Regions from separate parts of the Streptococcus sp. SM5 genome, predicted to be linked through region 1. Evidence: riboswitches for the same ligand, from Rfam matches in the RefSeq annotation. Region 1 holds a riboswitch; each other region holds the start of a gene.

Region 1 (3,282 bases):
AGGATTACCTGATTTTGTTTTTTAGAATAGAAAATGAAAAGATTATTTGAATTTCCATAACTTAAGAAAGTTCATCATTTTTAATTATCGCTGTAAAATGATTGAAAGTATGAAATTTCCAAACAAAATATTTGAAAAATTTTGAAAAAAGAGTTATGATATTTTTGTAATATACAAAGTAAACGCTTACTTATTAAGGAGGGCATTTTATGTCATACAAAACAAGCAATGCAGAAGGTCATGTAGATTTCATCAATACCTATGATTTGGAGCCAATGGCGCAACAAGTTATTCCTAAAGCAGCATTTGGCTATATCGCTAGTGGGGCGGAGGATACTTTCACTTTGCGTGAGAATATTCGTGCCTTTAACCACAAACTCATCGTTCCTCATACACTTTGCAATGTAGAAAATCCAAGTACAGAGATTGAATTTGCAGGCGAAAAATTGTCTTCACCAATCATTATGGCGCCTGTTGCGGCTCATAAATTGGCAAATGAACAGGGTGAAGTGGCGACTGCGCGTGGTGTGCATGAGTTTGGTTCTCTCTATACAACCAGCTCTTACTCTACTGTCGACCTTCCAGAAATTACGGAAGCCCTTCAAGGGACACCTCATTGGTTCCAGTTTTACTTTAGTAAAGATGATGGTATCAATCGCCACATCATGGACCGTGTGAAGGCTGAAGGTTATAAAGCGATTGTCTTGACGGCTGATGCTACGGTAGGGGGCAATCGTGAGGTCGATAAGCGTAATGGTTTTGTCTTCCCAGTTGGCATGCCGATTGTTGAGGAATATCTGCCAGAAGGTGCTGGAAAATCAATGGACTTTGTTTACAAATCAGCTAAACAACGCTTGTCTCCACGTGATGTAGAATTTATCGCTGAATACTCAGGACTTCCTGTTTATGTCAAGGGACCACAATGCCGTGAGGACGTTGAACGTTCGCTTGCTGCAGGTGCTTCTGGTATCTGGGTGACCAACCATGGTGGCCGTCAAATCGACGGTGGGCCAGCTGCCTTTGACTCACTTCAAGAAGTAGCAGAAGCAGTTGATAAACGCGTACCAATCGTCTTTGACTCAGGTATTCGTCGTGGCCAACACGTCTTTAAAGCCTTGGCTTCAGGAGCAGACTTGGTAGCTATTGGCCGCCCGGTTATCTATGGCTTGGCTCTCGGCGGTAGTGTTGGTGTGCGTCAAGTCTTTGAACACTTGAATGCGGAATTGAAGACAGTTATGCAATTGTCTGGAACTCAGACTATTGAAGATGTTAAACACTTTAAACTTCGTCATAACCCATACAATCCAACCTTCCCAGTTGACCCTCGTGACTTAAAATTGTATTGATAAAAGAGATTGCCTCCACTTGATGTGGAGGTTTTTCTTCGTCTATAGGAAGAATAAATCACCATTGAAATCTATATAAATATATTTTCTAATCAAATATCTTGCTAGGGCTTTCATTTTTTGCTATACTGGTGCAGTAATTAAATAATAAAGACATTTGGGGTGCTTTAGGCTGAGATGATACCCATTGAACCTGATACAGTTAAGACTGGCGAAGGGAAATGTGAAACGTTTTTTCGTATGGCGAAATGAACGATCTAATCTTGTAAGTCAACTCTAATTCTTGATTGTAATTGGAGTTTTTTTGTTTATATAAGCTGGATGAAGGTGATACAAAGTATTTAGGTAGCTCTTCTTGAACGCCCTTGATTTTCTTTAAAAAGGTCAAGTAAAACTAGAATTTTCTTGATGTTTTGTTGATTACGAACGAGTAAAGAGAGGAAAAATAAATATGGAAAGACAAGACTATGCATTTGAACCAGGTTTGATTGTTGGAGAATTATTAAAAAGCAGTCAGAAAGATTGGCAAGCTGCAATCAATCATCGTTTTGTTAAGGAACTTTTTGCGGGGACAATTGAGAATAAGGTCTTAAAAGAATACCTGATTCAAGATTATCACTTCTTTGATGCCTTCTTATCCATGCTGGGTGCTTGCGTAGCCCACGCAGACCAGCTTGAATCCAAACTTCGTTTTGCCAAGCAACTAGGCTTTCTTGAAGCAGATGAAGACGGTTATTTCCAAAAGGCTTTTAAAGAGTTAAAAGTATCTGAGAATGATTACCAGGAAGTGACCTTGCATCCTGTAACAAAAGCCTTTCAGGATCTAATGTATTCGGCAGTGGATTTATCAAACTATGCACATCTTTTGGTCATGCTGGTCATTGCAGAAGGTCTCTATTTAGACTGGGGTTCTAAAGATTTGGCTCTACCTGAAGCCTACATTCATTCGGAATGGATCAATCTCCACAGAGGTCCTTTCTTTGCAGAGTGGGTTCAATTTCTGGTTGATGAACTTAATCGTGTTGGGAAAGGTCTAGAAGATTTGACAGAACTTCAGCAACGCTGGAATCAAGCAGTTGCCTTAGAATTAGCCTTTTTTGATATTGGCTATGACGCCTAGTGAAGGTTTAGGATATTTACAAATTTGATGAGGTAAATCATTCAATGTAAATGAAAAAAATTTCTTAACGAAAGATAGAGATAAATCGAAATCAGTAGATCGTATAAAGTGAAAAGGAAGGATTTCAATATGACAAGTTTAAAATTATTAAAAGAAAAAGCACCTTTGGTCATTTGCATAACCAATGATGTAGTAAAAAATTTCACAGCAAATGGATTAGTAGCACTGGGTGCATCACCAGCCATGAGTGAGTTTCCAGCAGATTTAGAGGATTTGTTAAAGTATGCTGGTGGTTTATTAATAAACATAGGAACATTAACAGATGAAAATTGGAAATTATACCAAGCTGCTCTGAAAATTGCAGAGAAATATAATGTCCCAGCAGTTTTAGATCCTGTAGCCTGTGGAGCAGGAGAATATAGAAAAAAAGTAGCAGATGATCTAATCAACAATTATAAACTAGCAGCGATTAGGGGAAATGCTGGCGAGATTGCTTCTTTAGTAGGGATAAATGTGGCATCTAAAGGAGTAGATAGTGCGGGCGTAGATAATATTGATGAAATTGCTCTAGCAGCAAATAAGAAGTTCAATATTCCTATAATAGTAACAGGTGAAGTGGATGCCATTGCGGTAAATGGAGAAGTGGTAACGATTCATAATGGTAGTTCCATGATGCCAAAAGTTATTGGAACTGGATGCTTATTAGGTGCTGTAGTAGCAAGCTTTATCGGACTTGAAAAAGGTCAAGAATTGAAATCATTAGAAACAGCAATGTTGGTTTACAATATCGCTGGAGAAATGGCAGAAAAACGTCCA
Region 2 (3,282 bases), on a different contig from region 1:
TTTTTCCAATTTCTTAGCCATGTAGTCTTGGAAATAGATAGCAAATGGCGCCTTGCCATTGATTACCAAGTCAGATGAGCTTTCTTCTGGTGGCAATTTCAAGTCAACATCCACTCCAGCTTCTTTGAAATAACCTTTTTCCTTGGCAACATACAACCCTGTGTGGTTAGTGTTTGGTGTCCAGTCTAGGATAAAGTCAATCTTTTTGACTTCTGCTTCTTTGTTATCCTTAGAAGCTGTTCCTTGGCCACAAGCCACAAGCACAACAGCTAGAAGAGCTGTTACAAGCGTTAAAAACACTTTCCATGTTTTCTTCATTTTTTTATTTCCTCTTTTCTTTTTTCAAAACGCTCTTTAAGTGCGTTTCCATTTAATCACATATTTTTCACTGATATCGACTAGCTTCATACCTAGAAGGCTAATCAGCGATACCAAAATAATAATCGCGAACATGGTATCATACTGAAACAGTTTCTTGGACTGAATCATGTAGACACCTAGTCCTTCAAAGCCTCCCAACCACTCAGATACAACTGTTGTGATGAAGGCATAGGAGACACTGACCCTCAGACCTGCATAAAAGTAGGGCAGGCTGACAGGGATTTTAAAATGCCAAAGGATTTGCCAAGGATTTGCTCGCATCAGACTAAACAAGGTCAGCATATCCTTGTCACAATGCCTAAAACCATCTAAAATACTGACGATAATAGGGAAGGTAGTCGTCAAGATAATCAAAACAATCTTGGGCAAAATTCCATAACCTAACCATAAAACTAGAATAGGGGCTATAGCAATTGTCGGAATGGTCTGAACAACCACCATCATAGGGTAAATCAAGTCATTTAACCAGCCCAGACTATCCATAAGGACGGCCATGATACAGGCTATCAAGACACCCAACACCAAACCGAGTATAGCTACTCTCAAGGTTGCCCAGCTATGGTACCAGAGAAATTCTCTGTCACGAACAAAAGACTGAAGGATTTCAAGTGGTGTCGGCAATATAAACTTTGGTAAGAGTTTTAAGAAACCCGCTACCTGCCAAAGAAATAAGACACCCAAAAATCCTAGCAGACTAATATGCCGTCTCATTATATTTTTCAAGTTTCTCATCGATGCTTAAAATCTCTCCTACATTTATTTTCACATTGGCAAAAACATTGTCTGCCCCTTGACCTGCTACTTCTAACGCTTCTTTTAGAATGCGCATAAGTTGATCAAAGTCTCCCTCTAAAACTGTTTCAAAGGGTGTCACCACCATGGTCACTCCTTGAGTTTGCAGATAATCAATGACCTTATCAATTACCGCTATACGATCAATCCCCTGTGATAAGGGCAGGACTTGTAAAGCAATGCTTGCCTTCATTAAAACCTCCTTCTAATTTACAGTTTTCCTTTGTAAAAAAAGAAAAACCTCTTTCATATATGAAAAAGGTGCAAAATTAGGCCAAGTATTCGTTCCCTACGCTGGCATTACCCAGATCAGGTGCGGTCGAAGTTTAACACTTCCTCTCAGACTGTACACAGACTCCCATATATTATATGGATATATAATAGCTTAATAATGGCCTAATGTCAAGGTTTCTGCTCATATAAAAAGAGGCGTTCATTCGCCTCTTACACTAATATTATTTGCATTTCAGCCATTTTATTTACAGCATAGGCGCAAATAACTGTGTCACTTCTTTTATCAACATTTGATACCAAGTAGGATTTATGGTGTCAGAGAAGATTTCTTGAGATTGTTCAAAAATATTTTCAAAATCCTTGTGAATATCTGCTATTGAATCTGTTTTGTACAGTAATACTGCATTTTCATAGTCGTGAACCAAACTACGATAATCTAAGTTAATCGTACCTACAGCTGCAAACCGACCATCAACAATGATTTGTTTACTATGAACAAATCCAGGAGTATATTCGAAAATACGTACCCCAGCTGATAAAAGATCAGGATAAGCTCCTCGTGTTACAAGTTGAATGAGTTTTTTATCCGGTATATGGGGGGTAACTATTCTTACATCTACACCGCGCATAGCTGCATTTTTTATATCTTCCGTCAAATCATAATCAATGATTAGATAAGGAGTTGTGATATAGACGAAATCTGTTGCCTGATTGATAAGGTTTTGATAAACTATTTTCCCTACCTTAGATTTATAAATTGGCTTAGGTCCGCTTCCATAAGGAATGCATAAGCCAGAAGCCGAAACAGCTTGATTCTCTATACGATATTGGTCAAAATTACTAATATCTCCACCGTTAATATACCAGTTCATAAGAAATAATCTTGTAAAGGCTTGAACAGCCGGACCGTCTATCCTAATACCGGTATCTTTCCAATGACCAAAACGTTCAATATGATTGATGTACTCATCCGCTAGATTGATTCCCCCAGTATAGGCAATCTGCCCATCGATCACTAAAATTTTACGGTGATCACGGTTATTGTAAGCTACTGTCATACGAGGAATTACTTTATTAAACTTATGTGCCTCAATCCCTTTGGATCTCAAGTATAGTGTATAATCTCCTGGCAAAGTAACCATACAGCCAATATCATCGTAGAGCATCATAATTTCAACGCCCTGATCAGCCTTTTCTTCAAGAATCTCACGTATGCTGTCCCACATCACCCCTTCGTCAACTATGTAGTACTCAAGAAAAATAAACTTTTCTGCACTTCTTAAGTCCTCTAACATTTGCTGCCACATATCTTCGCCAGAAGAAAAAAACTTAGAAGCAGTTTGGTCATAGACCTCTGAATTACTATCCATGCTCAGCAAAGATTTTATAATACCATAAGCTGACTTATCCCGCTCCTGTAGATGCTGATGGAGGTCGTTACCATTATCTTCATGAAATGCGATAGTGTTTAACTCCTGAAGTTGTTTCAGTTCTTTTTTTGATAATCTTCTCTCACCAAACATGATATAAAGCAATGGACCAAATACCGGAACGAAAGCAACTAAAAGCCAAGTAACTTTGCTCTCTGGAGTCATAGTCCTATTAACAATAGACAGAATGGTCGCTACACTTATCAATACAACAAGAATAATCCACCAAACATGTGGAACAATCTGACTTAAGAATAGAAACAAACCAAAAATCAGAATTAATTCTATCAGTATGATTGTTATACTAAAACCATACTTTGACATTAATAATCGAAATTTTCTAAAACCCATAGCTTACACTCATTATATCTCATTTAAAATTTTTAAAAAGCTTATTAACTACTAGTATACCTTAGTTTTAGTCAAGATAGCAAGTTTTTTCTAG
Region 3 (3,282 bases), on a different contig from region 1:
GACAAGCTTGAGCTTTTTCAGGAACCTATTTTCAAGGATTTCTTAGAAAAAACATCTTTGAAAATTTATGATTTTAAAAAAACCAAGGTTCTCTTGCGTCGTTTTGGTGTGGATTTGCAGGCTCCTTCCTTTGATAGCCGCTTGGCTAAATACTTATTATCAACTGTAGAAGACAATGAAATTTCAACCATTGCTAGACTGTATGGTCAGACTTTCTTGGTTGATGATGAGACTTTCTATGGCAAGGGTGTCAAGAAGGCTCTTCCTGAACGGGAAAAATTCTTGGAGCATTTGGCTCGCAAGGTAGCTGTATTGGTTGAAACAGAACCTGTTTTACTTGAAAAGCTCAGTGAAAATGGGCAGTTAGACCTTCTTTATGATATGGAGCAACCTCTAGCCTTTGTTCTTGCCAAGATGGAAATTGCTGGGATTACGGTCAAGAAAGAGACCTTGCTTGAGATGCAGGCTGAAAATGAGCTTGTCATTGAAAAACTAACACAAGAGATTTACGAACTAGCTGGTGAGGAATTTAATATCAATTCTCCTAAGCAGTTGGGCGTGCTTCTCTTTGAAAAATTGGGACTTCCTCTAGAATACACTAAGAAAACCAAGACAGGTTACTCGACAGCGGTGGATGTCCTGGAGCGCCTGGCTCCTATTGCTCCGATTGTTAAGAAAATCCTAGACTATCGTCAGATTGCTAAGATTCAATCTACTTATGTAATTGGCTTGCAGGACTGGATTTTGGCTGATGGCAAGATTCACACGCGCTATGTGCAGGATTTGACCCAGACTGGGCGTCTGTCTAGTGTGGATCCAAACTTGCAAAATATTCCTGTACGATTGGAACAAGGCCGTCTTATTCGTAAGGCTTTTGTGCCAGAGTGGGAGGATAGTGTACTACTCAGTTCGGACTACTCGCAGATTGAATTGCGCGTTTTGGCGCATATTTCTAATGATGAGCACTTGATTAAGGCTTTCCAAGAGGGGGCAGATATCCATACTTCGACAGCCATGCGTGTCTTTGGTATTGAGCGTCCTGAGGATGTGACTGCAAACGACCGTCGTAATGCCAAGGCTGTCAACTTTGGAGTGGTTTACGGTATTTCAGACTTTGGTTTGTCGAATAATTTGGGCATTAGCCGTAAGGAAGCCAAAGCCTACATTGATACCTACTTTGAACGTTTCCCAGGTATTAAAAACTATATGGATGAAGTGGTGCGTGAGGCGCGTGATAAGGGCTATGTAGAGACCCTCTTCAAGCGTCGTCGTGAGTTGCCGGATATCAATTCGCGTAACTTTAACATTCGTGGTTTTGCTGAGAGAACTGCCATTAACTCACCTATCCAGGGTTCGGCAGCAGATATTCTCAAGATTGCCATGATCCAGCTGGATAAAGCCTTGGTTGCAGGTGGTTATCAGACTAAGATGCTTCTGCAAGTGCACGATGAAATCGTCCTTGAAGTGCCTAAATCGGAACTAGCAGAGATGAAAAAATTGGTCAAACAAACTATGGAAGAAGCCATTCAACTCAGTGTTCCCCTCATCGCAGATGAAAATGAAGGGGCAACATGGTACGAGGCTAAATAAAAAAGCTATATAGAGTTTGAAGCATTTGTTTTCAAACTCTTTTTCATGTTTTTCTGTAAGCAGTTTCCTTGACATTTTTTTTGTTTTGCGCTATCATATGTCCATATAATATATGGGAGTCTGTGTACAGTCTGAGAGGAAGTGTTAAACTTCGACCGCACCTGATCTGGGTAATGCCAGCGTAGGGAACGATACTTAGTCTAATCTTGACCTTTTCCATATATGGTAAAGGTTTTTCTTTTTATAAAGAGGAAAACGAGAAGAGGAGGTTGTTATGAAAGCAAGCATTGCCTTGCAAGTTTTACCCCTATCACAGGGGATTGATCGGATTACTGTTATCGATCAGGTTATTGCTTATCTGCAAGCTCAAGAAGTGACCATGGTAGTGACACCATTTGAAACGGTCTTGGAAGGGGAGTTTGATGAGCTCATGCGCATTCTTAAAGAATCGCTAGAAATGGCAGGGCGTGAGGCAGATAATGTCTTTGCCAATGTCAAAATAAATGTAGGAGAGATTTTAAGTATTGATGAGAAACTTGAAAAGTATACTGAGACGACACATTAGTCTATTGGGCTTTCTAGGAGTCTTGTCAATCTGGCAGTTAGCAGGTTTTCTTAAACTTCTCCCCAAGTTTATCCTGCCGACACCTCTTGAAATTTTCCAGGCCTTTGTTCGGGATAGAGAATTTCTCTGGCACCATAGCTGGGCGACCTTGAGAGTGGCTTTACTGGGGCTGGTTTTGGGAGTCTTGATTGCCTGTCTCATGGCTGTGCTTATGGACAGTTTAACTTGGCTCAATGACCTGATTTACCCTATGATGGTGGTTGTTCAGACCATTCCGACCATTGCCATAGCTCCTATTCTGGTCTTATGGCTAGGTTATGGGATTTTGCCCAAGATTGTTTTGATTATCCTGACGACAACCTTTCCTATAATCGTCAGTATTTTGGACGGTTTTAGGCATTGTGACAAGGATATGCTGACCTTGTTTAGTCTGATGCGGGCCAAGCCTTGGCAAATCCTGTGGCATTTTAAAATTCCAGTCAGCCTGCCCTACTTTTATGCAGGTCTGAGAGTTAGTGTTTCCTACGCATTTATCACAACAGTGGTATCTGAGTGGTTAGGAGGATTTGAAGGACTAGGTGTTTATATGATTCAGTCCAAGAAACTGTTTCAGTATGATACCATGTTCGCTATTATCATTCTGGTATCGATTATCAGCCTTCTTGGTATGAAATTGGTCGATGTCAGCGAAAAATATGTGATTAAATGGAAACGTTCGTAGAATAAGGATGTTTCAAAAAAGAAAAGAGGAAATCAAAATGAAGAAAACATGGAAAGTGTTTTTAACGCTTGTGACAGCTCTTGTAGCTGTTGTGCTTGTAGCTTGTGGTCAAGGAACTGCTTCTAAGGACAACAAAGAGGCAGAACTCAAGAAGATTGACTTTATCCTAGACTGGACACCAAATACCAACCACACAGGGCTTTATGTTGCCAAGGAAAAAGGTTATTTCAAAGAAGCTGGAGTAGATGTTGATTTGAAATTGCCACCAGAAGAAAGTTCTTCTGACTTAGTCATTAATGGCAAGGCACCATTTGCAGTGTATTTCCAAGACTACATGGCTAAGAAGTTAGAAAAAGGTGCAGGAATTACTGCCGTTGCCGCTATCGTAGAGCACAATACATCAGGA

What was found. Region 1 has a riboswitch for thiamine pyrophosphate ahead of PAN07_RS08355 (TenA family protein). Riboswitches for the same ligand answer to the same signal wherever they lie in the genome.
Region 2: linked by a shared signal. The riboswitch ahead of PAN07_RS13200 (MTH1187 family thiamine-binding protein) and the one ahead of PAN07_RS08355 (TenA family protein) in region 1 are both predicted to bind thiamine pyrophosphate.
Region 3: linked by a shared signal. The riboswitch ahead of PAN07_RS05995 (thiamine-binding protein) and the one ahead of PAN07_RS08355 (TenA family protein) in region 1 are both predicted to bind thiamine pyrophosphate.

The regions. Positions count from the first base shown of each region.
Region 1 is NZ_JAJNSC010000009.1:53,436-56,717, forward strand. Features, by position in the region: gene lctO (L-lactate oxidase) at 210-1,346, shown strand; TPP riboswitch at 1,495-1,583, shown strand; gene PAN07_RS08355 (TenA family protein) at 1,798-2,466, shown strand; gene thiM (hydroxyethylthiazole kinase) at 2,596-3,282, shown strand, end outside.
Region 2 is NZ_JAJNSC010000019.1:61,010-64,291, forward strand. Features, by position in the region: gene PAN07_RS13190 (ABC transporter substrate-binding protein) at 1-318, opposite strand, end outside; gene PAN07_RS13195 (ABC transporter permease) at 355-1,113, opposite strand; gene PAN07_RS13200 (MTH1187 family thiamine-binding protein) at 1,076-1,366, opposite strand; TPP riboswitch at 1,443-1,545, opposite strand; gene cls (cardiolipin synthase) at 1,653-3,188, opposite strand.
Region 3 is NZ_JAJNSC010000006.1:37,626-40,907, forward strand. Features, by position in the region: gene polA (DNA polymerase I) at 1-1,590, shown strand, start outside; TPP riboswitch at 1,693-1,795, shown strand; gene PAN07_RS05995 (thiamine-binding protein) at 1,865-2,155, shown strand; gene PAN07_RS06000 (ABC transporter permease) at 2,118-2,876, shown strand; gene PAN07_RS06005 (ABC transporter substrate-binding protein) at 2,914-3,282, shown strand, end outside.